One region of the Actinacidiphila sp. bgisy145 genome, then DNA from elsewhere that is predicted to be linked to it. Evidence: riboswitches for the same ligand, from Rfam matches in the RefSeq annotation. Region 1 holds a riboswitch; each other region holds the start of a gene.

Region 1 (7,148 bases):
GGCGGTGGCGTGCGGTGCGTGGGTGTGGACGACCGCCCGCGCGGGGGTGCCGCGGTAGACGGCGAGGTGGAGCGGGAGTTCGCTGGTCGGTCTGAGCTCGCCGCGCACCTGGCGCCCGCTGGCGAGGTCGACGCCGACGAGGTCGCCGGGCCCGAGCCGGTGGTAGGGCACGCCGGTGGGGGTGACCAGGACCAGGTCGTCGCCGACGAGGGCGGAGACGTTGCCGGAGGTGCCGACCACGAGGCCGTCCGCGACGGTGCGGCGGGCCGCGTCGACCACGTCGGACCAGGTCTGCTGTGCTGCGTCGTGCACGGGAACCCCTTGCTGCCGTTGGTGCCGCTGATACCGGTTCGAGGGTGCCACGGGCGGACCGACCACCAAAGAGCACGGATTACGGCTCGCTTCACCGGTCCGCGGGATCACGCAGGAGTGCGCCAGGGCGTCGCGCCGACCGCTCCCGACCGCTCCGCACCCCTTCCCGATCCCCCCGCGTTCACCGATGATTCATGTCAGCACTCCGAGTCTGCCGCGAGTTCACCTTCCGTTCATCAATGCTCCGTACGTTCACCTCGCCACTGCCCGACCGAACGATTGCTGGGCCCATGGAACACATCACGCTCCTGATCGGACTCGTGATCGCCACCGCTCTCGTCTTCGACTTCACCAACGGCTTCCACGACACCGCCAACGCCATGGCGACCACCATCTCGACGGGGGCCCTCGGACCCCGCGTCGCGGTGGGCATGTCAGCCGTACTCAACCTGGTCGGCGCCTTCCTGTCGGTGGAGGTCGCCAAGACGATCTCCGGCGGGATCATCGACGAGTCGGCCGGCATCAGACCCGCGATGATCTTCGCCGCACTGGTCGGCGCGATCGTGTGGAACCTGGTGACCTGGCTGGCCGGGCTCCCCTCCAGCTCCTCGCACGCGCTCTTCGGCGGACTGATCGGCGCCACCCTCGTCTCGGTCGGCGCGCACGGCGTGCACGGGGACGCGGTCGTCATGAAAGTGATCATTCCGGCAGTGGCCGCGCCCGTGGTGGCCGGCCTCGCCTCGATGCTCGCCACCCGGCTCACCTACCGGCTCGGCCGCGCCGCCGATCCGGCGGCCACCTCGCGCGGCTACCGGGTCGGGCAGATCGCCTCCGCCGGGCTGGTGTCCCTCGCGCACGGCACCAATGACGCGCAGAAGACGATGGGCGTCATCACCCTCACGCTCATCGCCGGCGGTTCGCTCGCGCCCGGGTCCGACCCGCCGCTGTGGGTCATCTGCGCGGCCGGCACCGCGATCGCGCTGGGCACGTACATCGGCGGCTGGCGGATCATCAGGACCGTCGGCCGCGGCATCACCGACATCCAGCCGCAGCAGGGGTTCGCGGCGCAGACCGGCGCCGCGGCGACGATCCTGGCGTCCTCGCACCTGGGGTTCGCGCTGTCGACGACGCAGGTCTGCTCCGGGTCGGTACTCGGGGCCGGGCTCGGGCGGCGCGGGGCGGTGGTCCACTGGGGCACCGCCGGGCGCATGGTCGCCGCGTGGGCGCTCACCCTTCCCGCGGCCGGGCTGGTCGCCGGCGCCGCGGCCTACCTCGCCGACCGCGGGACCTGGGGGGTCACCACGGTCGGCGTGATCGGCCTCGCGGTGTGCGCGGTGGTCCGTACGGCGGCCCGCCGCAAGCCGGTCACGCACGCGAACGTCAACGACGCCGCGGCCGCCGAGGCCCCCGTCCCGGCCACGATCCCGGTCCCGGCCGCACCGGCCGTCCACCTCGCCCCCGCGGTCCACGTCGTCCCGGTCACCGTGGTCGACAGCGCGTCCGAGCCCGCGGCCGAGCCGCAACCCGCCCCCGGGCCCGCCGTTCCGGCGGCCTCCCCCGTCCCGCCTCCCGCCTCCGCTCCCACCACGGTCTGAAAGGGCACGCCATGAGCATCGACTGGCACGCGCTCGGCACGGTCCTCGCGGTCACACTGCTGTCCACCGTCGGCCTCGTCGGGGTCTTCACGCTCGGCATCGTCGGGCTCTCCCGCCCCTCGTCCGCCCAGGGCACCGCGCTCCTGACGCGCACCGGCGCCTACCTGTGCTTCGCCGCCTGCGCCGCCGCCGTCGCCTACGGCATCCACCTCATAGCCGGCTGAGCGCACCCTCCCTCCGCCGTCACCCGGCCCGCCGCCGGGACCCGCCACCTGGGTCCCGGCGGCGGGCTGTTCGCATGCCGGCGCCCGCGGGCCCCTCTCCTGTTTTCGCCGATAACACTCTGACCGAATCATCGATCCCCATCTGTGTTATCGTTGATCTCGTCAGATCGTATCGACGAAAACAAGGAGGACGCCATGTCCACCAGCGCCACCCCTGTCCGCGTCGCCCTGGTCACCGGTGGGTCCGGTGGCATCGGCCGGGCCGTCGTCCGGCGGCTCGCCCGCGACGGGTACGCCCTGGGCATTCACTACGCCGGCAACAAGGCCGCCGCCGAGGCGCTCGCCGCGGAGATCACGGGCGCCGGGGGCCGGGCCGTCACCGTCGGCGGCGACGTCGCCGACGAGCACGCCATGGCCGCCGCCTTCGACACCGTGGAGGCCGCCTTCGGCGGGCTGGACGCCGTCGTGCACACCGCCGGCGTGATGCGGCTGAAGCCGATCGTCGACCTGGACCTCGCGGAGCTGGACGCGGTGCACCGCACCAACATCCGCGGCAGCTTCGTGGTCGACCAGCAGGCCGCCCGCCGACTGCGCGCGGGCGGGGCCATCGTGAACCTCTCGACCTCCGTCGTGGGGCTCCAGTTCCCCGGCTACGGGGCCTACACCGCCAGCAAGGGCGCCGTCGAGGCGCTGACCCTGATCCTCGCCCGCGAGCTGCGCGGCCGGGACATCACCGTCAACGCGATCGCCCCCGGGCCCACCGCCACACCCCTGTTCATGGCCGGCAAGGACCAGGAGACCGTCGACCGCCTCGCGGCCCAGCCCCCGCTGGAGCGCCTGGGCACCCCCGAGGACATCGCCGAGGTGGCCGCCTTCCTGGCCGGCCCCGCCGGCCACTGGGTCAACGGCCAGACCGTCCGCGCCAACGGCGGAATCATCTAGGAGGCAGGAACAGCCATGACACCAGCCACGACACACCGCACCGGTCCGAAGGTCATCGTCGTCACCGGCGCCTCCAGCGGCATCGGCAACCTCGCCGCCCGCTTCCTGGCCGGGGCCGGGCACACCGTCTACGCGGGCATGCGCGCCACCGCCGACCGCAACGCCCCCCGCGTGGCCGAACTCGCCGCGTACGCAGAGGCGGAGGGCGTGGACGTGCGCGGCATCGAGATGGACGTGCAGGACCAGGCGTCCGTCGACGCGGCGATCGAGCAGGTCACCGCCGAGCAGGGCCGGCTGGACGTGGTCGTCCACAACGCCGGCCACATGGCGCTGGGCCCGACCGAGGCGTTCACCCCCGAACAGCTCGCCGCGCTCTACGACGCCAACGTCCTGTCCACCCAGCGCGTCAACCGCGCCGCGCTGCCGCACCTGCGCCGCCAGGGCGAGGGGCTGCTGGTGTGGGTGGGGTCGTCCTCCACCCGCGGCGGCCACCCGCCGTTCCTCGCCCCGTACTTCGCGGCGAAGGCGGGCATGGACGCACTGGCCGAGAGCTACGCCGCCGAGCTGGTCCGGTTCGGCATCGACACCGTCATCGTGGTGCCGGGCGCCTACCCGTCGGGCACCAACCACTTCGCCCACGCGGCCCGGCCGGCCGACACCGTACGGGACACCGCGTACGACGAGGCGTACGGCGCGGTGCGCGACTCCATGGCGCAGGCGCTCACCGACCTCTTCCCCGCGGGGCGGACCGTGGACGAGGTCGCGGACGAGATCGTCCGGGTGGTCGGACTGCCGCAGGGCGAGCGGCCGTTCCGCACCCACATCGACCCCAGCCGCGACGGCAGCGAGGTCGTGTCCGCGGTCAGCGACCGCATCCGCGCGGAGTTCTACCACCGCATCGGCATCCAGGAGCTGCTTCCCGAGCACGCCTCCCTCTGAGCCGGCCGCACGCCCACCCGTCGGCGCGGGGCCGCAAAGCCGCAGGCAGGCCCGGTTGACGGGGTTTCTCCGGGCGTGGTGAACTGCCGGGAGCAATGCGGCGGCAGGAGAGGAAGTCGGTGCGAATCCGACGCGGTCCCGCCACTGTCACCGGGGAGTGCACTCCCGAAGCTGGAGGCCACGGCCGGCGCACGCCGGCGGGAAGGCCCGGGAGTGCGTTGATCCGGGAGCCAGGAGACTCTCACCGCCGGTCACGTCGAGCCAGGGCGCGGACCCTGAGTGAGGACTTCGCCATGCCCTGCACGCAGGCGGCAGCCGCCCTTGCGGCCGCCGGTACCCGGATATCCGCGGCATGAGCGGCCGCCACCGTGCCTACGCGTACGGCGCCGCACTCGGCTTCCTCGGCGACCTCCTGATCGGCGACCCGCGCCGCGGCCACCCGGTGGCCGGGTTCGGGCGGGCCGCCGGCGCCCTGGAGCAGCGGATGTGGCGCGACGACCGGGGCGCCGGCAGCGCGTACGCGGCGCTGTGCGTGGGCGGCGCGGTGGCCGCGGCCGCCGTCGCCGAGCGGGCGGCCCGGCGCCGCCCGCTGCTGGGCGCGGCGCTGGCCGCGGCGGCCACCTGGTCGGTGCTGGGCGGCACTTCGCTCGCCCGGGAGGCCCGCACGATCGGCGCGGCGCTTCAGGCCGGCGACCTGGCCGCCGCCCGGGACCGGCTGCCGCACCTGTGCGGGCGGGACCCGGCCGCGCTGGACGCCGACGCGCTGGCGCGGGCGGTGGTGGAGTCGGTCGCGGAGAACACCTCGGACGCGGTGGTCGGCGCCCTGGTGTGGGGCGGGCTCGCGGGGGTGCCCGGGCTGGTCGGCTTCCGTGCCGCCAACACGCTGGACGCGATGGTCGGCCACCGCTCCCCGCGGCACCTGCGCTTCGGGTGGGCGGCCGCCCGGCTGGACGACGCGGCCGGCTACCCCGGCGCGCGGCTGACCGCCCTGCTCGCCGCGCTGGCCGGGCCGTATCCGCGCAGCGCGCTGGCCACCGCGCGCCGGGACGGGCCGCGGCACCCCTCGCCCAACGCCGGGCCGGTCGAGGCCGCGTTCGCGGGGGCGCTGCGGGTGCGGCTGGGCGGCACCCTGGCGTACGGGGGGCGGGTCGAGCACCGGCCGGTGCTGGGCGCGGGGTTCCGGCCGCCGCGGCCGGCCGACATCGGGCGCGCGGTGCGGCTGTCCCGCCGGGTCGGCGCGCTCGCGCTGGGCGCGTCGGTGCTGCTGTCGGCGGCCCGCGGCCGGACCGGCACGAGGGGTGCGCGGTGAAGGGGCTGATGGTCGCCGGGACCGGTTCGGACACCGGCAAGAGCGTGGTGACCGCGGGGATCTGCCGGTGGCTGACCCGGCAGGGCCTGCGGGTGGCGCCGTTCAAGGGCCAGAACATGTCGCTCAACTCGTACGTGACCCGGGAGGGCGCCGAGATCGGCCGGGCGCAGGCGATGCAGGCGCAGGCGGCCGGGGTGGAGCCGTCGGCGCTGATGAACCCGGTGCTGCTCAAGCCGGGCGGCGAGCAGCGCAGCCAGGTGGTGGTGCTGGGCAGGCCGGTCGGCGAGCTGAGCGCGCGCGGCTACCACGGCGGCAAGCAGGCGGAGTTGCTCGGCACCGTGGTGGACTGCCTCCAGGAGCTGGGCCGTACGCACGACGCGGTGGTCTGCGAGGGCGCGGGCAGCCCCGCGGAGATCAACCTGCGCCGTACCGACATCGTCAACATGGCGGTGGCCAGGAGCGCGCGGCTGCCGGTGGTCGTGGTGGGCGACATCGACCGCGGCGGCGTCTTCGCGTCCTTCTACGGCACGACGGCGCTGCTCGCGAAGGAGGACCAGCGGCTCGTCGCGGGCTACCTGGTGAACAAGTTCCGCGGTGACGTCTCGCTGCTCCGGCCGGGCCTGGACATGCTGCACGGCCTCACCGGCCGCCCCACCCTCGGGGTGCTGCCCTTCGCGCACGGCCTGGGCATCGACGAGGAGGACGGGCTGCGGGTGTCGCTGCGCGGCGCGGTGCGCGAGTCCGCGGTCGAGGCGCCCCACGGCGAGGAGGTGCTGCGGGTCGCGGTGGCCGCGGTGCCGCTGATGTCGAACTTCACCGACCTCGACGCGCTGGCCGCCGAACCCGGTGTGGTGGTGCGGTTCGTGGACCGCCCGGACGAACTGGCCGACGCCGACCTGGTGGTGCTGCCCGGCACCCGCGGCACCGTCCGCGCGCTGGAGTGGCTGCACGCGCGCGGCCTGGCCGACGCGGTACGGCAGCGCGCGGCGCAGGGCCGCCCGGTGCTGGGCATCTGCGGCGGCTTCCAACTGCTGGCCGAGAGCATCGACGACGAGGTGGAGTCGAAGGCCGGTACGGTCCGGGCGCTGGGCCTGCTGCCGGTACGGGTCCGCTTCGCCCGGGAGAAGACCCTCGCCCGCCCGGAGGGCACGCAGTACGGCGAGCCGGTGCGCGGCTACGAGATCCACCACGGGGTGGCCGAACTGCGCGGCGGCGACGAGCCGTTCCTCGACGGCTGCCGGGTCGGCGCGGTGTGGGGCACCCACTGGCACGGGTCGCTGGAGAGCGACGGCTTCCGGCGGGCGTTCCTGCGGCAGGTGGCCGCGGCGGCCGGGCGGCGCTTCGTGCCCGCGCCCGGCACCCGCTTCGAGGCGCTGCGGGAGGAGCAGTTGGAGCGGCTGGCGGACCTGGTCGAGGAGCACGCCGACACCGGGGCGCTGCTGCGGCTGGTGGAGCAGGGCCCGCCGGAGGGCCTGCCGTTCCTGCCGCCGGGGGCGCCGTGAGACCGCCGCCGCCCCGCGCACAGCAGGCACCGCCGCAGGCGCCGCGCATGGCCCCGAACCCACGACTTCCGCTCGAAGGAGCGATCCTGGCATGAGCATCACCTATCCGTTCACCGCTGTCGTCGGGCAGGACGACCTGCGGCTGGCCCTGCTGCTCAACGCGGTCTCGCCCGCGGTGGGGGGTGTGCTGGTGCGCGGGGAGAAGGGGACGGCGAAGACGACGACGGTGCGCGCGGTCGCCGCGCTGCTGCCGGACGTGGCGGTGGTGCCCGGCTGCCGGTTCAGCTGCGACCCGGCCGCGCCGGACCCGGGCTGCCCGGACGGG
Region 2 (7,148 bases), on a different contig from region 1:
GACCCCGAAGACGCCGGTGCCCGTCCGGTAGTGGTGCGGGGCGACGATCACCGCGAGCGTGAACCAGCCGATGACGTGCAGCGCCACGATGAAGCCGGCCATACCGCCCAGCCGGGTCCACTCGGCACGCGACATCGACGCCGATATCCGCTGGAGGCGGGACCCCGCGGCGGGGCGGGTCTGGATGATGGAGGTCAACGTTGCGTCCTTTGCGACCGGGGGCGGGACACCTCGATGCGACACATTACTTGTTGCAAGTTGCTCGCAACAAGACCGGGTCCTCATGCCCGCAACGCTTTGACCTGCTTCATCCCGGGCGCACCGGCACACGGGAGAGCGCACAGTCGCCGCACAGCGCCCCGGCGTGCCCCGGCGCGGCCCGGTAGATCAGGCAGCAGCTGCGCCGCCGGAAGGCGCCGTGGCCCCCGCCGGCGTCCGCCGGGGTGAGATGCCCGGCGCCGCGCAGCGGGCCGCCGGCCGTCAGCAGCCCGGTCAGCGCGCGGGCCCGCGCGGCGGCCTCCGGGCGGGCCGCGGCGACCATGCGGGCGGCGCCGGCGAGCGCGGAGGCGGTGTTGCCCCGCAGGACGTGCGGGGAGACGCGGAAGTCCGCGCAGGCCGCGGTCAGTTCGCGGACCGGGCCGGAGAGGACCGCCGCCGCGAACGCGTCCGCGACCCCACCGAGGCCCGCCACCCTGCCGAGGTCCGCGACCCCGCCGGTCTCCGCAGGCCCGGTCTCCGCCGGGGCGGGCGGGTCCGCCGCGCGGCCGGGCAGCCCCGGCAGGGCCAGCGGGTAGGGGCCGCCGAGGGCGGGCTGCCAGCGCAGGTCGGACAGCCGTACGGCGCCGGGCACGTGTCCGTACAGCACGGCCAGCGCCAGGTAGGGGGAGAGCAGCCGGGCCACCAGGCCCAGGTGGGTCACGGACGCGGCCACCCGCTCCTCGACCGCGTCCGGCTGCTGCCCGCCGCCCGCGGCCAGCACCCCGCGTACGGCGGCCACGCGGGCGGCCAGCACGCCGCTGCCGTCTGCCAGCTCGGCCATCGACCGCCAGCCGGAGCCGCCGCCGGCCGCGTCGGCCGCCGCAGCGCTCTCGACCGCGAAGAACGGCCCCAGCTCCGCCAGGGCCGCTCTCGTCTCATCGCCGTGCACGGCGCCACCCTGCCGCGGCAGGGCGGGATGGCGCGCCGAGGCGCCCCCTCACGCCTCCACCGGGCCGACCCGGGGCGCCCGCGCGGCGCGGCCGGTCGGCGAGGCGCTCAGCACCCGCTCCGAAAGCGGCCCGAAGACCAGCGCGATCGCCGACCACAGCAGCAGCTGCGCGGCCACCGAGTACAAGCGGAACCGGAACAGCACGTCCGCAGGGAAGCCCGGGTAGACGATCCGCCCCGCCGGGTCGGTCAGCGGCTGAGGTGTCTCCGTGGCGTGGTTGCCGTACTGCTCGCGGTTGGCGGCCAGGTGTCCGAGCGCGGGCAGCAGGCCGATCACCACGCTGATGGCGACCACGAAGGCCGCACCGGCCAGCAGCGTGGCGTTCCACGTGCCGAACCGCCCCTGGAGCTTCCGCCCCAGCCACACCGCCAGCGCGAGCAGCGTGATCGAGCAGACCACCATGACCAGATAGAGCCCGGTGCGGGCCTTGATGGTGTCCTCGTGCCCGATCGCGGGCGGGTTCGCCGGGTACTTCACGAACGGCACCAGGTAGAAGCCGAGGAAGCCGCCGCCGGCCACCAGCAGCGCCAGCGTGCGCGGCCGGACGCCGCCGACCCGCCCCAGGCACACCGTGTAGACCACCGCGAAGAGGGCGCCCATGGCGGCACCGAAGAGGATCAGGCCCACGCCCATGCCGACATCGGCCTGGACGGTGCGGCTGAACAGGTCGGGGCCGTCCGGCGAGACCGGCAGGCCCGCGGCCTTGTCCAGGGCGTTCTGCGCCGCGTCCCGGCCGCTCTCGTAGCTGATCGCCCGGTTGATCTGCGGTTCGGCGAAGATCCGCGCGAAGACGAACGCGAGCAGCCCGCCGATCGCGCCGGCGAGCACGCCGCGCAGTACGAGTCGTTTCTCCATGTCGAGTTGTCCGCCTGCCTGTTGTCGTCAGTGGCAGGGGAAGCCGAGGAAGTGCCGCGCGTCGTGCACGAACTCGTGGATGTGCATGTCCCGGCCGAAGACGGACACCGCGCCCTGGTCGACGCCGATGAAGTAGTAGGCGGCCAGCGCCAGGAGCGCGCTGCCGACCAGCCAGAGCACCGCCTTGGAGACGGGCAGGACGACCGGCGTGGCCTCGGTCGACGAAGGGGTGGACACAGAACTCACGGGTGGGGCCTCCTTCGGGGATACAGCGTCCCTCGGTTCGAGTGGGGCGGCGTGACGGCGGAGTATCTGACTCCCGGACGCCCCCAGAGGCGACCGGTACACAGTGGCGCGACCGTGCCGGAGTTCCACCGGCTTCCTCACACCATCACGAACGACCAGCGTACGGGCGGGCGAACCGGCACGTCAACGCATGTCACCTGCTTCCCGCCACACCGCGCGGGGGCCGCCGCGCCGCCGGAGGCGGCATCAACTCCCCGACCAGCGCCGCCACTTGATCCACCTCGATGAGGAAGCCGTCATGCCCGTACGGCGAGTGGATCGTCCGCGTCCGGTCCGCGCCCGGGATGCCCGCCGCCAACTCCTCCTGCTGCGCGGTCGGGTAGAGCCGGTCGGAGTCGACCCCGGCCACCAGCGCGGGCGCCGTGACCCGCCGCAGCGCCGCCGCGGTGCCGCCCCGCCCGCGCCCCACGTCATGGGCGTTCATCGCCTCGGTGAGCACCACATAGCTGCCCGCGTCGAACCGGCGCACCAGCTTGTCCGCGTGGTGGTCGAGATACGACTCCACCGCGTACCGGCCGCCGTGCCAGGGCAGTTCACCGCGCTGCGGGTCCCGGCCGAAGCGCGCCCGCAGTTCCGGCTCACTGCGGTACGTCAGGTGCGCCAGCCGGCGGGCCTGGCCGAGACCGGCGTGCGGGCCGCCGCCCGGCCCGGCGCCGTGGTAGTCGCCGCCGCGCCAGGCCGGGTCGGCCCGGATCGCCCGCAACTGCACCGACGCCCAGCCGATCTGCTCGGCACTGGCCGCCGCCGGGCAGGCGAGCAGCAGCAGCGCGCCGACCCGCTCCGGGCGGCCGGCCGCCCACTCCAGCGCCCGCATGCCGCCCATCGACCCGCCGACCACCAGCGCCCACCGGTCGATGCCCAGCGCGTCCGCCAGGCCCGCCTCGGCCGCGACCTGGTCGCGCTGGGTCAGGAACGGGAAGGCGCCGCCCCACGGCCGCCCGTCCGGCCGGGCGGTGGCCGGGCCGGTGCTGCCCTGGCAGCCGCCCAGCACGTTGGGCGCCACCACGAAGAAGCGGTCGGTGTCCAGCGCCCGGCCCGGCCCGACCAGCGCGTCCCACCAGCCGGCCGTGGGATGGCCGGGCCCGGCAGGACCGGCGACGTGGCTGTCCCCGGTCAGCGCGTGCAGCACCAGGACCGCGTTCGACCCGTCGGGCGCGATGCGGCCCCACGTCTCGTACGCCAGCCGCACCTCCGGCAGTTCGCCGCCCGCCTCCAGCCGGAGCGGCCCCGGAGCGCGGTGCCAGCGCCGCCGCCCGGGCGGGTCCCCCGGCCGCCACGCCCCGGAGGCGGGCGGCGGGAGGACCCCGCCGGCGGGTTCCGGGGCGGCGCCGGCGGGCGATCCGGCGCCGGGGACCGGCGGCGTGCCGGGCACGGTCAGGACGCGCCCTTGGCCGCTCGGAACCCTGCTTCCAGGTCCGCCTTGAGGTCCGCGACGTTCTCGATGCCGACCGACAGCCGCACCAGGCCGGGCGTCGCACCGGTCTGCGCGAGCTGCGCCTCGTCGAGCTGGCTGTGCGTGGTGGAGGCCGGGTGGATGATCAGGCTGCGCACGTCGCCGATGTTCGCCAGGTGGCTGAAGAGCCGCACCGCGTCCACGAACCGCCGGCCGGCCTGTGCGCCGTCGCGCAGTTCGAAGGCGAGCACCGCGCCCGCACCGCGCGGCAGGTAGCGCTGCCCGGCCTCGTACCAGGGGCTGGAGGGCAGGCCCGGGTAGTGCACCGCCGCGACCTCGTCGCGGGCCTGGAGCCACTCCGCGAGCTCCTGCGCGTTCGAGGAGTGCCGCTCCAGCCGCAGGGACAGCGTCTCGACGCCCTGGAGCAGCAGGAACGCCGAGTGCGGCGACAGCGCCGGGCCGAGGTCGCGCAGCAGCTGCACCCGCAGCTTGACCGCATAGGCGCCGGGGCCGAGCGCCGGCCAGTACTGGAGGCCGTGGTAGCTCGGGTCGGGCGCGGAGAAGTCCGGGAAGCGGTCGGCGTGCGCCCCGAAGTCGAAGCTGCCGCCGTCCACGACCACACCGGCGATGGTGGTGCCGTGGCCGCCGAGGAACTTCGTCGCCGAGTGCACCACCACGTCCGCGCCGTGCCGCAGCGGCTGGAGCAGGAAGGGCGTCGGCACCGTGTTGTCCACGATCAGCGGCACCCCCTCGGCGTGCGCCGCGTCCGCCACGGCCTGGACGTCCAGCACGTTGCCGCGCGGGTTGCCCAGCGTCTCGGCGAAGAACGCCTTGGTGTTCGGCCGCACCGCCGCCCGCCACGCGGCGACGTCGTCCGGGTCGACGAAGGACACCTCGACGCCGAACCGCGGCAGGGTGTGCTTGAAGAGGTTGTACGTCCCGCCGTACAGCGACGAGCCGGCCACCACGTGGTCGCCGGCGCCCGCCAGCGTCAGGATCGCCAGGGTCTCCGCGGCCTGGCCGGACGCCAGCGCCACCGCGGCGACCCCGCCCTCCAGCGCGGCGATCCGCTGCTCGAACACGTCCTGGGTCGGGTTGTGGATGCGGGTGTAGATGTTGCCCGGCTCGGCCAGCGCGAACAGGTCCGCGGCGTGCTGGGTGTCGCGGAAGACGTACGACGACGTCTGGTAGATCGGCACCGCCCGCGCCCCGGTCGCCGGGTCGGGCACCGCCCCCGAGTGGACCTGCCGGGTCTCGAACGACCAGTTCGGCTCCTCGGTGGCGGCGGCGACGGCGGTCTCGGGCGTGTGCCCGGCGGTCACGGCGTCGACGGGCTGCTGCTCGGTCATGGTTCTCCCTGTGCTGGGGCGCGTACGGGTGGCGCTGCGGGTGTCCTGCGGAGGTGCGCGCGGGTACGCCACCGGCGCCCGCGGGGCCGTACCCCCCGGGGGTGGACACCGGGGGCGGGGCGGGGCGTTGACGACGGCGGAGGCGTACGGCGCGAGGCGTACGGCGACGGTCCGGCGGTGCGGCGGACGTCAGCGCGCGCCGGGACACCCCGTGGTCGTGACGCGCGCGTAGTCCACGTGGCGGCGCTTCACGAACGGGGTCATGCGGCCCATGGAAGCACGGCCGGGCGCGGCTGTCCCGGCTGCGGCGCAGGCTTAACACGGCGTTGGTATTCGCCGCCCCCGGCCCGCCCCGGGCCAGCGCGCGGGTCTGCTCAGCCGGCCGGGGCGAGGCGGTCGGCCAGCGCGGTCAGAGCGGGGCCGAGCGGCAGGTCGAGGCGGAGCGCGGCCAGGTCGTCGCCCCGGGTGGGGCCCTGGTTGACGATGGCCACCGGGGTGCCGTGCTTGGCCGCGTGGCGCGCGAACCGCAGCCCCGACATCACCGTGAGGGAGGAGCCGGCCACCAGCAGCAGCGACGCGGCGTCCACCAGCGCGTAGCTCGCGTGCACCCGGGGGAGCGGCACCTGCTCGCCGAAGAACACCACGTCGGGCTTGAGCACGCCGCTCCCGCACACCGCGCAGCCGACCGGGCGGAAGGACGCGACGTGCTCGGCGGGCAGCTCCGCGTCCCCGTCGGCGGCGATCCGGGCCGCGAGCGCGCGAAATCCCGGGTTCGCCGCGTCCAGCCGCTCGGCCAGGTCCGTACGCGGCCCGCGGGCCCCGCAGTCCAGGCAGACCACCGCGTGCAGGCTGCCGTGCAGCTCGACCGCGTCGGCCGTGCCCGCGGCGGCGTGCAGCCCGTCCACGTTCTGCGTGACCACGCCCGTCACCAGCCCGGCCGCGGCCAGCCGCGCCACGGCCCGGTGGCCCGCGTTCGGCCGGGCCCCGGCGATCGACGGCCAGCCGACGTGGCTGCGCGCCCAGTACCGGCGGCGGCCCTCCGCGCTGCCGGTGAACTCCTGGTACGTCATCGGGCTGCCGCGCCGCCGCCGGCCGGTCTCGCCGCGGTAGTCGGGGATGCCCGACTCCGTGGACAGCCCCGCCCCGCTCAGCACCACGACGCCGCCGCGCGACACCAGCGGCAGCAGGGGCGCCAGCGCCGCCAGGGCCTCGGCGCCGATCCCTGCGTCCGTGCCGGTGCCCGCGTCCGTGCCCGTGACTGCGCCCACGCCGGTGTCCATGCCGGCAGCCTACGTCCGCGGCGGCCCGCCCCGGGAGGCGGAAACCGCCGATCTGCGGGATGATGGAGTACTGCCCTGGGGAGGTGTGTGCCCATGGAGGAGTACCCCGCCGTCTACGAACTGGTCTTCCAGGCCCCCGCCGTCGAGGACGACGTCGTCGTCGTCCACCGCACCGACGCGTCGGGCGCGGGCGGCTACCCCGTCTACGAGGACGAGACCGGCATCGTGCGTGCCGAGATCAGCGCCGAGGGCGAGGTCCGGATGATGGCCAGTGGCGGCCACCAGCAACCGGTGCCGCCGCACGCGGTCCGGGCGGCCTGAGGCCCGCCCCCGACGGCCGGGCCGGGCACGGCAACAGCGCCGTGCCCGGCCCGGCCGTCGGCATGCCGCCGCCGTTCACCCCTGGCGCCCGGCGCCGTCCACCAGCACCGCCCGGTCGCGCGCGGCCACCACGGCCGCGGACAGGCTCGCGATGTCGTACGCGCCGTGGTGCCGGCGGCCGTTGATGAAGAACGTCGGCGTGCCGGAGACCCGGCTCAGGTCCGCCGACTCCACGTCCCGCGCGACCCGCGCGGCGCCCTTGCGGGCCTTGAGCGCGTGCCGGAACCTGTCCACGTCCAGTCCCAGCCGGTCCGCGTGCCGGAGCAGGTCCTTCACGCCCAGCTCGTCCTGGCTGGTGATGAGCAGGTCCCGCATCTCCCAGAAACCGCCCTGGAGCGCGGCCGCCTCCGACGCCTCCGCGGCGAGCTGCGCGTGCG
Region 3 (7,148 bases), on a different contig from region 1:
CGCCGACCGGTTCGCCGGGCTGGACTGGCATGCCACCGCCGACGGCGCGGTGCTGCTGGACCGCGGCAGCGCCTGGTTCGACTGCTCCGTCGAGCAGCTGGTCCGGGCCGGCGACCACGACATCGTGCTGCTGCGGGTGCACGCGCTGGACGCCGACCACGCGGTCACGCCGCTCGTCTTCCACGCCAGCCGGTTCCGCCGCCTCGAACAGGCCGCCGACCGCGAGAACACCGACCACCGCTGAACCGACCCCGGCCCGGCCCGCCCGGGCCCGTCCGACCCCCGAACGGAGCGCCATGACCGTACAAGCCGAAGCGACCGCGCAGGAGACCTTCACCCGCCAGTGGGAGGAGTGGCACACCGCGCACGAACGGGTCCTCGCCGACCCGCACGGCTTCCTCGCCGTCACCAGCCTGCGCTGGCTCGACGCCACGCCCACCCGCTTCCCCGACGCGCCCGGCGCCTGGTCGGCCACCGAGGACGGCGTGGTGGTCGACCTCGCCGACGGCGAGGAGCTGACCCTCGACGGCCAGGTCCTGCGCGGCCGCCACGCGTTCGGCGTGATCGCCGAACGCGACGGGCTCTTCCCCACCGCCGGGGACGCCGTCATCGAGATCGCCAAGCGCGGCGGCCACGACATCCTCCGCCCCCGCCACCCCGACAACGCCCTGCTGCGCGACTTCACCGGCACCCCCGCCTACGCCCCCGACCCGCGCTGGGCCCGCACCGGCCGCTACCTGCCGTTCGACGCCCCGCGCCCGACGACCGTCGGCGCCGCCGTCGAGGGCCTCCAGCACGTCTACGACGCCCCCGGCGAGGTCGAGTTCGAGCTCGACGGCACCACCCACCGGCTCACCGCGTTCAACGGCCGCACCCCCGGCAGCCTGCTGGTGCTGTTCACCGACGCCACCTCCGGGGTCACCACCTACGCCGCCAACCGCTCCCTGTCGCTGGCCGCGCCTGACGCCGACGGCACCGTCCTGATCGACTTCAACCGGGCCGCCAACCTCCCCTGCGCCTACACCGACCTGGCCACCTGCCCGCTGCCGCCGGCCGAGAACCACCTGCCGGTGCCGATCGAGGCCGGCGAGAAGATCCCGGCCGGGCGGTGACGGGCGGCCGGACCGTGCCTGACCCGTAGCGTCGTCCCGCCCAAAGGTCGGGGGCCGACGGGGTCTGGTGCTCCCCCGTGGCCTACGGCATGGGCGGTGCCCCCCGATCGCACGGCGGAGGATGGGGGTAGCCCAGGCGAAGCGCTGGGGAACAGAGCGCGGCGGGCCGCGCCGACGACCGGCAACGCTGGGGGCGCCTCCCGCCGGAGGCAGGGGGGAGCGTGCGTGCCGGGCCCCGCCGGGCAGGCGCGATGTGTCCGGCACGGCCTGGGACGCCACGGCCCGCTGACGGGCGTGGCGCGGCGCAGCGTACGCTTCGTGCAGCGCGCCCCCGGCGGGCGCGCGGTTGCCGCGGACCAGCGGTTTCTCCACCGACCACCTGGAAAGCCCGCAGATGAGCACGGAGCAGCGCCACCTCCTCGTCATCGGCATCGGAGCCGGCGACCCCGACCACCTGACGCTCGGCGCGGTGCGCGCCATCCGCCGCGCCGACGTCTTCTTCCTGATCGGGAAGGGGCCGGTCAAGGCGTCCCTGACGGACTTCCGGCGGGCCGTGATCGAGGAGCACTCCGACCGGCCGCACCGGATCGTGGAGACGGAAGACCCGCCGCGCGACCGGGCGGCCGCCGGGCGCGGCGCGTACACCGCCGCCGTGCACGACTGGCGGAGCAAGCGCGCGGACGCCTGCGAGCAGCTGATCCGCGACGAGTTGGCGCCCGGCCAGGCGGGCGCCTTCCTCGTCTGGGGCGACCCGGCGCTCTACGACGGCACGCTCGGCATGCTCGACGAGATCGCCGCCCGCGGCACCGTCGCCTTCGACGTCGAGGTGGTGCCCGGCATCAGCAGCGTCTCCGCGCTGGCCGCCCGGCACCGGATCGGCCTGAACCAGGTCGGCCGGCCCGTCCACATCACCCCCGCGCGCCGCCTCCCGGAGATCTTCCCCGGACAGGAGGGCGGCGTGGACAGCGACGTGGTCGTGATGCTCGACGCCCACGAGTCCTTCACCCAGGTCGAGGGCGACGGCGTCTGGATCTACTGGGGCGCCTACCTCGGCACCCCGGACGAGATCCTGGTCGCCGGCCCGCTCGCCGACGTCGCCGACCGCATCCGGGAGGTCCGGGCGCAGGCCCGCGCCCGGCACGGCTGGATCATGGACACCTACCTGCTGCGCCGCACCCGGCCGTGACCCGGCGCCCGGCCGCGGACCGGCGGGCCCTCGCCCCCCGACCCGCGGCCGGGCCGGGTCAGTTCGCGGCCAGCTCCGCCCGGACCGTGCGGGCGGCTGCCACCAGGTGGGCCAGGGACGCCCGGGTCTCGGGCCAGCCGCGGGTCTTCAGGCCGCAGTCCGGGTTGACCCACAGCCGCTCGGCCGGGATGGCCTCAAGTCCCTTGCGCAGCAGGGCCGCCGCCTCCTGCGCGTCCGGTACGCGCGGCGAGTGGATGTCGTAGACGCCCGGACCGGCCTCCCGCGGGTAGCCGCGGCCGGCGAGTTCGGTGGCGACCTGCATGTGGGAGCGGGCGGCCTCCAGGCTGATGACGTCGGCGTCGAGGTCCTCGATGGCCTGCACGATGTCCCCGAACTCGGCGTAGCACATGTGGGTGTGGATCTGGGTGGCCGGACCGGCCGCCGCGGTGGTGAGCCGGAAGGCCGTGGTCGCCCAGGCCAGGTAGGCGGGGCGGTCGGCCGCGCGCAGCGGCAGCGTCTCGCGCAGCGCCGGCTCGTCGACCTGGATCACCGCCGTCCCGGCCGCCTCCAGGTCGGCCACCTCGTCGCGCAGTGCGAGGGCGACCTGCCGGGCGGTGTCGCCGGGCGGCTGGTCGTCGCGGACGAAGGACCAGGCGAGCATGGTGACCGGGCCGGTGAGCATGCCCTTGACCGGGCGTGAGGTCAGCGACTGCGCGTAGGAGGTCCAGCGCACGGTCATCGGCCCGGGCCGGGAGATGTCCCCGGCCAGGATCGGCGGGCGCACGTACCGGGTGCCGTAGGACTGGACCCAGCCGTGCCGCGTGGCGAGGTAGCCGGTGAGCTGCTCGGCGAAGTACTGGACCATGTCGTTGCGCTCGGGCTCGCCGTGCACCAGCACGTCCAGGCCCGTCCGCTCCTGGAAGGAGATCACCTCGCCGATCTCGGCCCTGATCCGCTCCTCGTAGCCGGCCGGGTCGATCCGCCCGGCGCGCAGGTCGGCGCGGGCGGTGCGCAGCTCGGCGGTCTGCGGGAAGGAGCCGATGGTGGTGGTGGGCAGCAGCGGCAGCCCGAGGCGGGCCCGCTGGGCGGCGGCCCGCTCCGGGTACGGCTGGGCGCGGTGGGCGTCGGCGTCGGTGACCGCCGCGACCCGGGCGCGTACGGCGGGGTCGCGGGTGATCGGGGAGGCCGCGCGGGAGGCGAGGGCGGCGCGGCAGGCGGCGAGTTCGCCCGCGATGCTGCCGGTGCCCTCGGCCAGGCCCCTGGCGAGCGTGGCGACCTCGGCGGCCTTCTGCCGCGCGAAGGCCAGCCAGCGCCGCACCTGCGGGTCGATGTCCCGTTCGGGCGCGGTGTCCAGCGGCACGTGCAGCAGCGAGCAGGAGGCGGCGACGTCGACGCGGTCGGCGAGGCCGAGGAGGGTGCCGAGCGTGGACAGCGACCGTTGGAGGTCGTTGATCCAGATGTTGCGGCCGTCGACGACACCGGCGACCAGGCGCTTGCCGGGCAGCCCGCCGACGGCGGCGAGGTGGTCGAGGTTGGCGGCGGCCGGGCCGGTGAAGTCCAGTGCCAGGCCCTCGACGGGGGCCGCGGCCAGCACCGGCAGTGCCTCGCCGAGCCGGTCGAAGTAGGACGCGACGAGCAGCTTCGGCCGGTCGGCGGCGCCGCCCAGCGCGCGGTAGGCGCGGTCGGCCGCGGCCAGTTCGGCCGGCGTGCGGTCCTGTACGAGGGCGGGCTCGTCGAGCTGCGCCCACGCCGCGCCGGCGGCCCGCAGGTCGGCGAGCACCTCCGCGTACACCGGCAGCAGCCGGTCCAGCAGGGACAGCGGCTCGAACCCGGCCGGCGCGCCGGGCGCGGCCTTGGCGAGCAGCAGGTAGGTCACGGGGCCGACGAGCACCGGCCGCGCGTCGTACCCGAGCGCGAGGGCCTCGCGCAGCTCGCCGACCTGCTGGGAGGAGTCCGCGCGGAAGACGGTGTCCGGACCCAACTCGGGCACCAGGTAGTGGTAGTTGGTGTCGAACCACTTCGTCATCTCCAGCGGCGCCGTGTCCTGGGTGCCGCGGGCCATCGCGAAGTAGCCGTCGAGCCGGTCGGCGGCGACGGCCGCGCGGTGCCGCTCGGGCACGGCGCCGACCATGACGCTGGTGTCGAGCACGTGGTCGTAGTACGAGAAGTCGCCGGTGGGCAGTTCGTGGAGGCCGGCCCCGGCGAGCTGCCGCCAGTTGGCGCGGCGCAGGCCGGCGGCGGTCTGCCGGAGGGCGTCGGCGCCGACTTGGCCCTTCCAGTAGCCCTCGACGGCCTTCTTCAGTTCCCGGTGCTGTCCCTGGCGGGGGTAGCCGTACACGGTGGCCCGTGCTGCCGCGGCTGCGGACTTCGCTGACACGGAACTCTCCTTCGCGAGATGTCTCCCTGGCATCCCGGCGACGGGACGAGGGTGCGAAGGCGGCACACCGGACCGGTACGGACCCGGCGCACCGACGACGGCGCGCGCTCGTCCACCTGCCTGCCCATGTACGCCGACCCGCCCACGAGGTCACCGGGACTTCCGCACGCGAGTGGTCGCGTACGGGCAACGGGCAGGTCTTCGGACTCGCGGGCACGCCTGCCGGGGGCAGACACCTACTGGCCGTCGCTTCCCAGGTCCGAGGCGGACCCAGTGCGTCTGACGGCGGTCGTTCCCACTCACCGCTGCGGGGCAGTCCCGGATTCCCACCGGGTTCCCTCTTGCGACGCGCCTGCCTGGCGGGCAGGGGCGAACCAGCTGCACCCGCCAGCATAGATCGCGCGGGCGCCGCCGGGCCGCCCCTTTTCCCGTCCCGGCGGCCCCGGCCGGGGTGTTCCACCCGGCCGGGGGAGCATCAGGCGGGGAGCGTCAGGCCGGTACCGGTTCCGCCTGCGCGGCTTCCTCCTCCTGCGGCGAGGTGGGCACCGTCAGCGCGATCAGGGCGCCGAGCAGGGCCGCGCCCGCGCAGATCCCGAAGAGCAGCCGGTAGGCGTGCAGGGAGGGTATGGCCTGGCCGCCCAGCACGATCACCTGCGAGGCGAACAGGGTGCCGCCGACCGCGCTGGCCAGCGAGCTGCCGACGGAGCGGAAGAGCGAGTTGAGGCCGTTGGCGGCCGCGAGGGCCGAGCGCGGCGCGGCGAGGTTGATCAGCGCGGGCATGGCCGCGTACGCGATGCCGGTGCCGGCCCCGGCGATGCTGGTGCCGAGGATGATCTCCCACAGGTGGCCGGTGAGCGCGATCCGCACCACGAAGCCGGCCGCCACGATGGTCGCGCCGATGGCCAGGGTGATCTTCGGCCCGACCGCGTTGGTGATCGCCGCCGAGGCCGGCGACAGGATGAGCATCGCCACGCCGCTGGGCAGCAGGCACAGGCCGCCCACCACCACGGACGAGCCGAAGCCGTAGCCGGTCACGCGCGGCGCCTCCACGTAGGAGGCGGTGCCGATGAGCGTGGCGAACAGCGCGAAGCCGACGCAGACGGACGCGACGTTCGTCAGCAGCAGCGCGGGCGCGGCGTTGACCCGGACGTCGACCAGCGGCGAGGCCGCGCGGCGCTCCCAGACCACGAACCCGGCCAGCAGCACCGCCGCGGCGACCAGCAGGCCGATCGTGGTCGGCGACGACCAGCCCCAACTGGACGCCTGGCTCAGCGGCAGCAGCAGGCAGACCAGGCCGCCGGCGAGCACCACGGTGCCCGGCAGGTCGAGCCGGCCGGTGGAGCGCCCGGGCGGCTCGCTGAGCAGCAGCCAGGTGCCGAGCACCGACAGCGCGCCGCCGGCCGCGCAGATCCAGAAGAGCAGGTGGTAGTCGGCGTGCTCGCCGATCCACGCGGCCATCGGCACCCCGAGCGCGCCGCCGATCCCGAGCATCGCGCTGACCAGGGCGATCCCCGCCGATGCCCGCTCGCGCGGCAGGATCGAGCTCAACAGGCTGATGCCCAGCGGGATCACGGCCATCGAGACGCCGACGATCGCGCGGCCGACGATCATCGGCACCAGGCCGTCGCTCAGCGCGGAGACCAGCGAGCCGACGCAGAGCGCGGCCGCCGCCGCGATCAGCGTGACCTTCTTGCCGTACAGGTCGCCGAGCCGGCCGGCCACCGGCACCGCGACGGACGCGACCAGCAGCGTGGACGTCAGCAGCCACTGCACGTCGCCGGTGGAGCTGTGCAGGTCGGTGGTGATCTTCGGCAGCACCGGGATCAGCAGCGACTGGGTGAGCGAGGCGAGCAGCCCGGCGAGCGAGACCACCGCGAGCGCGGCGATCTCGGCCGGTTGCCAGCCGGGCCCCGAGCCGGCCCGGCCGTCGCCGTCGGCGGCCGCCTCCGACGCCTCGGGGGCGTGCTCCGAGTTCTTCACCACGGTTGCTCCTCGCTCTGGACATGCCCTGGCCTGCGCGGCCGTCCGGCGGCCCGCGCGGATTTCGTGGCACACGGTGCCATGTGGCATACGGTGCCACGAACGTGCATAGGATTCAATCGGATCGTTGACGTACGGCCGTACACCGAGGAGGCGCACATCGACGGGATGCGCGAACGCAAGCGCGCGGACAACCGCGCGGCGACGATCGAGGTCGCCTTCCGGCTCTTCGGCGAGCACGGATACGACGACGTGACCGTGGCCGCCATCTGCGAGGCCGCCGACATCGGGCGGCGCACCTTCTTCCGCTACTTCGCCTCCAAGGAGGAGCTGCTGAACGTGCCGCTCCAGGAGATGACGGCGCGGCTCGACCAGTCGCTCGCCGCCACACCCGCCGGGTCCGGCGAACGCGAGGCGGTCCGCTCGGCGATGCTGGACCTCGCGGACTACGCGCTGGCCCACCGGCGGCAACTCGGCCTGTACCGGCGGATCA
Region 4 (7,148 bases), on a different contig from region 1:
GCGGCGTCGAGGGAATGGCGCGCTGGCTGCGCGAGCACCACGTGGACGCCGTGGTGGACGCGACGCACCCCTTCGCGGAGCGGATCAGCGCCAACGCCGCGGAGGCGGCCACCCGCACGGGAGTGCCGCTGCTGGCGCTGCGCCGCCCCGGCTGGACCCCGGTCCCCGGCGACGACTGGCGCTTCGCGGACTCGCTCGCCCAGGCCGCGCAGTTGCTGCCGGACCTGTCGGACCGGGTGTTCCTGACGACCGGCCGCAGCGGCCTCGCGGCCTTCGCCGGGCTGGACGGCCTGTGGTTCCTGGTGCGGTCGGTGGACCCGCCGGAGGGCGAGGTGCCGCGGCGGATGACGGTGCTGCTGGACCGGGGCCCGTACACGCTCCAGGGGGAGCGGGAGGTGCTGCGGGAGCACCGGATCGGGGTGCTGGTGACGAAGGACAGCGGGGGTGCGGCGACCGCCGCGAAGCTGGTGGCGGCACGGGAGGCGGGGCTGCCGGTGGTGGTGGTGCGCCGGCCGCCGGGGGTGGCGGGGGTGGAGGTCGCCCAGGACGTGGAGCGGGCGGCGCGGTGGGTGCGGGAGCGGGTGGGCTGAGGGCACGGCGGCGGGGTGCGCGGTGCCCTCAGCGCTGCGGGTGGTCCGGCGCCCGGGGGAGGGCGCCGTCAGTCCCGGGGGTAGGTCCGCGGCGTCCAGACGACCTGCTCGCCGCCCCCGCGCACCACGGTCCTGGTCTGGGACGACCCGACGATCAGCAGGGTGCGCATGTCGACCTCGTCCGGGTCCAGTTCGGCGAGGCGGACGATCCGCACCCGCTCCCCCGGCCCGCCGACGTCGCGGGCGACCACCACGGGCGTGTCGGGAGCACGGTGCTCCAGCAGGAGTTCGCGCGCCTTGGCCACCTGCCAGGTGCGGCTCCTGGAGCCCGGGTTGTACAGCGCCAGCACCAGGTCCGCGGCGGCAGCCGCCCGCAGCCGCTCGGCGATGACCTCCCACGGTTTGAGCCGGTCCGACAGGGAGACGGTCGCGTAGTCGTGGCCGAGCGGCGCACCGACCCGCGCGGCCGCCGCGTTCGCCGCGGTCACACCGGGCAGCACCCGTATCGGCACGTCCTGGTACGGCGGTTGCGAGGCCGCCTCCACCACGGCGGTGGCCATCGCGAAGACCCCCGGGTCGCCGCCGGAGACCACGGCCACCCGCCGCCCCCTGCGGGCCAGGTCGAGGGCGAACTCGGCGCGCTCGGCCTCCACCTTGTTGTCGCTGCCGTGCCGCCGCTGGCCGGACCGCACCGGCACCCGGTCCAGGTAGGTGGTGTAGCCGACCAGGTCGTCCGCGGCGGCCAGCGCGCCGCGCGTCTCGGGGGTCAGCCACAGCGGCCCGGCCGGACCGGTGCCCACGACCACGACCTGCCCGCGCCCGCCGCCGTCGGCGTCCGCCTCGGACACCGCCGCGGGTACGGCCGTCCGCGGCTCCGTCGCGCCGCCCCGGCTCGGCAGCACCGCCACCGCGAAGTACGGCACCGACTCCGGGTCCACCTCGGCGAGTTCCGCGGTCCGCTCACCGGCCATCGTGGCCCGCTCGACGTACCGCGCGTCCGCCAGCCGCCCCGAGCGCTCCAGCGCCCGCCGCACCGCCGGGAACGTCCGGCCCAGCTTCAGCACCACCGCGGTGTCCGCCGCCGCCAGCCGCGCGGCCAGCTCCTCCTCCGGCAGCGTGCCGGGCAGCACCGTCAGCGACTCCTCGCCCTCCACCAGCGGCGCCCCCAGCCGCGCGGCCGCGCCCGCCATCGACGTCACCCCGGGCACCACCTCCGTCGGGTACCGGTCGGCCAGCCGCTTGTGCATGTGCATGTACGACCCGTAGAAGAGCGGGTCGCCCTCCGCCAGCACGGCCACGCTGCGCCCCGCGTCCAGGTGCGCCGCCAGCCGCGCCGCGGCCTGCTCGTAGAATTCCTCCATCGCGCCCTGGTAGCCGCCGGGGTGGTCGGTGGTCTCGGTGGTGACCGGGTAGACGAGCTGCTCCTCGATCTGGCCCGCGCGCAGGTACCCCGCCGCGATCCCGCGGGCGATCGACCGGCCGTGCCGCGCGCTGTGGTACGCCACCACGTCGGCCGCCGAGATCACCTCCACGGCGCGTACGGTCAGCAGCTTCGGGTCGCCGGGGCCCAGGCCGACCCCGTAGAGCCGCCCCACGCTGTCGGATGCGGCCGTCTCGTGGGCCGCTGACGGACGGCTGCTCATTCTTCCTCGCTCGCGATCGCGTTGAGCGCGGCGGCCGCGATGGCGCTGCCGCCGCGCCTGCCGTGCACCACCAGGTACTCGAGGGCCGACGGGTCGGCGGCCAGGGCCTGCTTCGACTCGGCCGCGCCGACGAAGCCGACCGGGACGCCGATGACCGCGGCCGGCCGCGGGCCGCCCGCGGCGACGAGTTCGAGCAGCCGGAACAGCGCGGTGGGCGCGTTGCCGACCGCCACGACCGCGCCCTCCAGCCGGTCCCGCCACAAATCCAGGGCCGCCGCGGTGCGGGTGGTGCCGAGGTCCGCGGCGAGCGCGGGCACCGACGGGTCGCCCAGCGTGCAGATCACCTCGTTGTCCGCGGGCAGCCGCTTGCGGGTCACCCCGCTGGCGACCATCGCGGCGTCGCAGAGGATCGGCGCCCCGGCCCGCAGCGCCGCGCGGGCCCGCGCGACCACGCCGGGCGAGTACGCCAGGTCGGCGACCAGGTCGACCATGCCGCAGGCGTGGATCATCCGCACCGCGACCTGGGCGACGTCCGCGGGCAGCCCGCCGAGGTCCGCCTCGGCGCGGATCGTGGCGAAGGAGCGGCGGTAGATGGCCGCACCGTCCTTCTCGTACGCGTAGGGGTACGCGGAGCCCGGGGGGACCGGGGGCACAGGGGGCACGGTGGTCTCGCTCATTCGGTCGGCGCGCCGCGGCGCGCGGCCGCCACGGTGGCGGCGAGGTCGGCGGGCCGGGGGTGGGCGCTTCGCAGCGGGGCCCCGGTACGGAAGAGGTCCACACGGTAGCCGTTCGAGGTGGCGACGACTTCGACGCGGTCGGGGGTGCGGGGGCGGCCGCAGGCGCGGGAGCAGCCGGACCAGTGGACGGGGAGGGGGCGGGGGGTGGTGCCCCCGGGTTCCCCGCTCCCGGGTTGTGTGCCCTCGGGCTGTGTGTCCCCGGGTTCCCCGCTCCCGGGGGTGGGGCGGGAGGGCTCGGCGTCCCCGGGTGCCGGGTGGACGAGGGCCGCCGCGTCCGCGCGGACGTCGGCGAGCGACTTCGCGCAGCCGGGCCGCCCGGCACACGCGCTCACGCCCACCCACGGGGAGCCCGGGTCCGTCACCAGTCCGGCCGCCGCGAGCGCGGCCAGCTCCGCCCGGGCCCGGTCGGCGGGCACCCCGGGGACGACGGCGCCGCGCCACGGGGTGAGCCGCAGCTGCGCGGCCGGGGTGCGGGCGGCGAGCGCGCACAGGGCGCGCCACTGGTCGGGGGTGAGGCGGCCGAGGGGGGCGAGGACGGAGAGGGCGAGGGGGCCGCCGGGGGCGGCCGGGTGCGGGATGGGACCGATTGCGGGGGGCACTGTGGGTGCTGTGTGTGCGGCTTCCCCCCGGGTGCCGGCGGGGGAGGCGGTGTGTGCGGCTTCCCCCCGGGTGCCGGCGGGGGAGGCGGCGGGCGGGGCCGCGGTGGTGGCGGGCGGTGCGGTGAGACGGCCGGCGAGGTCCGCGGTGAGGGCCGCGCCGCGGTCGGGCAGGTCGGCCACCCGCCACGCGGTGGGCTCGCCGCCGCCGTCGGGCGTGGCCGCGGCGAGGAAGCCCTCCGCGGCGAGCAGCGCGGCCCGGGGCGCGTCGGCGGCGGGAAGGCGGAGGGCCGTGTTGCGGCCGATCCGCAGCAGCGCCGTCCCGTCCGGCGCCGCGCGCAGCGTCACGTCGGGTCCCAGGGCCGCGACGTCGCCGCGCCCGTCGTCCAGCGCGAAGAGGAACCGCCCGGACAGCGCCGCGGCCGCCGCGCTCCCGCACAGCAGCCCGTCCAGCTCCCGCAGCCAGCCCCCGACGTCCAGGTGCCCCTGCCCGTCCAGGCCCGACAGCGGCGACGCCACGACGTTCCGTACCCGCTCGTGCGCCGCCGACGGCAGCAGCCCGGCCGCGCCCAGCAGTTGGGCCAGCTCCGCCCCGCAGCCCGCGGCCAGGCCGCGCAGTTGGACGTTGCCGCGCGAAGTGAGATGGACATCACCGTCGCCGAACCGCCGGGCCGCCTCGCCCAGCCGTTCGGCCTGCGCCGCGCCGAGCGCACCGCCCGGGACGCGGACCCTGGCCAGCGCGCCGTCGTCGGCGGTGTGCAGCCGAAGGGCCCCCGGGCAGGCGTCCGCCCGGCCGCGCGGGGCCCGGGCGCCTTCCCCTACCGCCGCGTTGACGTCCGCCGGGCATGCGTCGGCGGCCGGCCGCGGCGGCTGGACGGGCTGGTCGGGGGCGGTGGACATGGCGGCGAGCATACCGACCGTGCCACAAATCGGGTCATCTGCCGAATGCCTACGGCGCTTACTATGCTCCCCGTGCGGACCTTCCGGTTCGCCATTGCCGCAGACGGCGACAGGGGAGGAAGCCCGGTGCGAATCCGGCGCGGTCCCGCCACTGTGAACTTGGCCACCGGTGCCTCCGGCGGTCGAGCGAGCCAGGAACTCCCGCCGTCCGACACCACCCGGGGCGCGGACACCCCGAGGAAGGGTTTTCGTTGTGACCGGATCATCCGAGTTGCCCCGTTCCGCCGACTCCAGCACCACCGCCCCGGTGCGGGGTGCCGAGGAACTGCCCCCGGCCGAAGCGCCTTCGCCCGCCGGTGAGCAGGGGCTCGGCGGGCCGCATCCCGAACGGGTGCTGCTGCTGAGCACGTCGGACACGGACCTGCTCAGCGCTCGGGCGGCCGGGGGACCGGTGGCGTACCGGTTCGCGAACCCGACGCGGGTGGACGTGGCGCTGCTGCCGGAGCTGCTGGAGGGCGTCGGCCTGGTCGTCGTACGCCTGCTGGGCGGACTGCGGGCGTGGCAGGAGGGGCTGGACGCGCTGCTGGCGACGACCCTGCCGGTGGTGGTGCTGAGCGGCGAACAGGCGCCGGACGCCCAGCTGATGGCGGCGTCCACGGTGCCGGTGGGCCTCGCGGCCGAGGCGCATGCGTACCTGGCGCACGGCGGCCCGGCCAACCTGGAGCAGCTCGCCCGCTTCCTGTCCGACACGGTGCTGCTCACCGGCCACGGCTTCGAACCGCCCGCGCCCGCGCCCTCCTGGGGCCCGCTGGAGCGTACGGCCGCCGCGGCGCCCGCGGACGCCCCCGCCGTCGCCGTGCTCTACTACCGCGCCCACCACATGAGTGGGAACACCGCGTTCGTCGGCGCCCTGTGCGACGCGATCGAGGCGGCCGGGGCCCGGGCGCTGCCGTACTTCGTCGCCTCCCTGCGCACCCCCGAGCCCGGACTCGTCGCCGAACTGTCCGCCGCCGACGCGATCGTCACCACCGTGCTCGCCGCCGGCGGCACCCGCCCCGCCGACGCGTCCGCGGGCGGCGACGACGACGCGTGGGACGCGGGCGCGCTCACCGGCCTGGACGTCCCCGTGCTCCAGGCGCTGTGCCTGACCGGCTCGCGCGCCGCGTGGCTGGCCAACGACGAGGGCGTCTCCCCGCTCGACGCGGCCACCCAGATCGCGGTGCCCGAGTTCGACGGGCGGCTGATCACCGTCCCGTTCTCGTTCAAGGAGGTCGACGCCGACGGCCTGCCCGCCTACGTCGCCGACCCCGAGCGCGCCGCCCGCGTGGCCGGCATCGCCGTACGGCACGCCCGGCTGCGGCACATACCCGCCGCCGACAAGCGCCTGGCCCTGGTGCTGTCCGCCTACCCCACCAAGCACTCCCGCATCGGCAACGCGGTCGGCCTCGACACCCCCGCCAGCGCGATGGCCCTGCTGCGCCGCCTGCGCGAGGAGGGCTACGACTTCGGGCCCGACCCCGTCCCCGGCCTCGACGCGCCGTCCGACGGCGGTCCTTCCGACGTCACCCCTTCCGACGGCTCCCCCCTCCACCCCGGCGACGCCCTCATCCGCGCCCTCATCGACGCCGGCGGCCACGACCAGGACTGGCTCACCGAGGAGCAGTTGGCCCGCAACCCCGTCCGGGTCCCCGCCGCCGACTACCGCCGCTGGTACGCCACCTTGCCGCGGGAACTGCGCGACGCGGTCGAGGAGCACTGGGGCCCGCCGCCCGGCGAGCTGTTCGTGGACCGCAGCCGCAACCCCGAGGGCGACATCGTGCTCGCCGCCCTCCGCCACGGGAACCTGCTGGTCCTCATCCAGCCGCCGCGCGGCTTCGGCGAGAACCCGATCGCGATCTACCACGACCCCGACCTGCCGCCCTCGCACCACTACCTGGCCGCGTACCACTGGATCGCCGCCCCCGCCGCGGACGGCGGCTTCGGCGCCGACGCGATGATCCACCTCGGCAAGCACGGCAACCTGGAGTGGCTGCCCGGCAAGAACGCCGGCCTGTCGGCGGCCTGCGGCCCGGACGCGGTCCTGGGCGACCTGCCGCTGGTCTACCCGTTCCTGGTCAACGACCCGGGCGAGGGCACCCAGGCCAAGCGCCGCGCCCACGCCACCCTCGTCGACCACCTCGTGCCGCCGATGGCCCGCGCCGACTCCTACGGCGACATCGCCCGCCTCGAGCAGCTGATGGACGAGCACGCCCAGATCGCGGCCATGGACCCGGCGAAGCTCCCGGCGATCCGCGCCCAGATCTGGACCCTCATCCAGGCCGCCCGCCTCGACCACGACCTGGGCCTGGCCGACCGCCCCGACGACGAGGGCTTCGACGACTTCCTGCTGCACGTCGACGGCTGGCTCTGCGAGATCAAGGACGCCCAGATCCGCGACGGCCTGCACGTCCTCGGCCAGGCCCCGGCCGGTACCGACCGGGTCAACCTGGTGCTGGCGATCCTGCGCGCCCGGCAGATCTGGGGCGGCACCGCGGCCCTGCCCGGGCTGCGCGAGGCGCTGGGCCTGGACGAGTCCGCCGCCACCCGCACCGCCGCCGACGCCGTCGAGGAGCGCGCCCGCGCCCTGGTCCAGGCGATGGAGGACGCCGGCTGGGACCCGGCCGCCGTGCCCGCCGTCACCGC

What was found. A riboswitch is a leader RNA that binds a small molecule or an ion and turns the genes downstream of it on or off. The one in region 1 is predicted to bind cobalamin.
Region 2: linked by a shared signal. The riboswitch ahead of AC3ERT_RS30660 (CbtB domain-containing protein) and the one ahead of AC3ERT_RS23140 (cobalamin biosynthesis protein) in region 1 are both predicted to bind cobalamin.
Region 3: linked by a shared signal. The riboswitch ahead of metE (5-methyltetrahydropteroyltriglutamate--homocysteine S-methyltransferase) and the one ahead of AC3ERT_RS23140 (cobalamin biosynthesis protein) in region 1 are both predicted to bind cobalamin.
Region 4: linked by a shared signal. The riboswitch ahead of cobN (cobaltochelatase subunit CobN) and the one ahead of AC3ERT_RS23140 (cobalamin biosynthesis protein) in region 1 are both predicted to bind cobalamin.

The regions. Positions count from the first base shown of each region.
Region 1 covers NZ_JBYIRL010000026.1:46,948-54,095, forward strand. Annotated here, with positions in the region: gene AC3ERT_RS23115 (class II aldolase/adducin family protein) at 1-312, opposite strand, end outside; gene AC3ERT_RS23120 (inorganic phosphate transporter) at 603-1,907, shown strand; gene AC3ERT_RS23125 (hypothetical protein) at 1,919-2,131, shown strand; gene AC3ERT_RS23130 (SDR family oxidoreductase) at 2,327-3,073, shown strand; gene AC3ERT_RS23135 (SDR family oxidoreductase) at 3,089-4,012, shown strand; cobalamin riboswitch at 4,122-4,253, shown strand; gene AC3ERT_RS23140 (cobalamin biosynthesis protein) at 4,365-5,321, shown strand; gene AC3ERT_RS23145 (cobyric acid synthase) at 5,330-6,823, shown strand; gene AC3ERT_RS23150 (putative cobaltochelatase) at 6,915-7,148, shown strand, end outside.
Region 2 covers NZ_JBYIRL010000044.1:41,190-48,337, forward strand. Annotated here, with positions in the region: gene nicT (Nickel transporter NicT) at 1-135, opposite strand, end outside; gene AC3ERT_RS30650 ((2Fe-2S)-binding protein) at 308-1,147, opposite strand; gene AC3ERT_RS30655 (CbtA family protein) at 1,196-2,062, opposite strand; gene AC3ERT_RS30660 (CbtB domain-containing protein) at 2,090-2,308, opposite strand; cobalamin riboswitch at 2,348-2,503, opposite strand; gene metX (homoserine O-acetyltransferase MetX) at 2,502-3,740, opposite strand; gene AC3ERT_RS30670 (bifunctional o-acetylhomoserine/o-acetylserine sulfhydrylase) at 3,743-5,110, opposite strand; gene AC3ERT_RS30675 (NAD-dependent protein deacetylase) at 5,485-6,390, opposite strand; gene AC3ERT_RS30680 (DUF6296 family protein) at 6,484-6,711, shown strand; gene nhaA (Na+/H+ antiporter NhaA) at 6,787-7,148, opposite strand, start outside.
Region 3 covers NZ_JBYIRL010000015.1:149,865-157,012, forward strand. Annotated here, with positions in the region: gene AC3ERT_RS16175 (flavin reductase family protein) at 1-244, shown strand, start outside; gene AC3ERT_RS16180 (DUF1684 domain-containing protein) at 297-1,112, shown strand; gene cobF (precorrin-6A synthase (deacetylating)) at 1,507-2,298, shown strand; gene metE (5-methyltetrahydropteroyltriglutamate--homocysteine S-methyltransferase) at 2,357-4,675, opposite strand; cobalamin riboswitch at 4,851-5,069, opposite strand; gene AC3ERT_RS16195 (MFS transporter) at 5,165-6,658, opposite strand; gene AC3ERT_RS16200 (TetR family transcriptional regulator) at 6,824-7,148, shown strand, end outside.
Region 4 covers NZ_JBYIRL010000002.1:65,393-72,540, reverse strand. Annotated here, with positions in the region: gene AC3ERT_RS02065 (cobalt-precorrin-6A reductase) at 1-590, shown strand, start outside; gene AC3ERT_RS02060 (precorrin-2 C(20)-methyltransferase) at 659-2,233, opposite strand; gene AC3ERT_RS02055 (precorrin-8X methylmutase) at 2,230-2,886, opposite strand; gene AC3ERT_RS02050 (hypothetical protein) at 2,907-4,466, opposite strand; cobalamin riboswitch at 4,551-4,673, shown strand; gene cobN (cobaltochelatase subunit CobN) at 4,858-7,148, shown strand, end outside.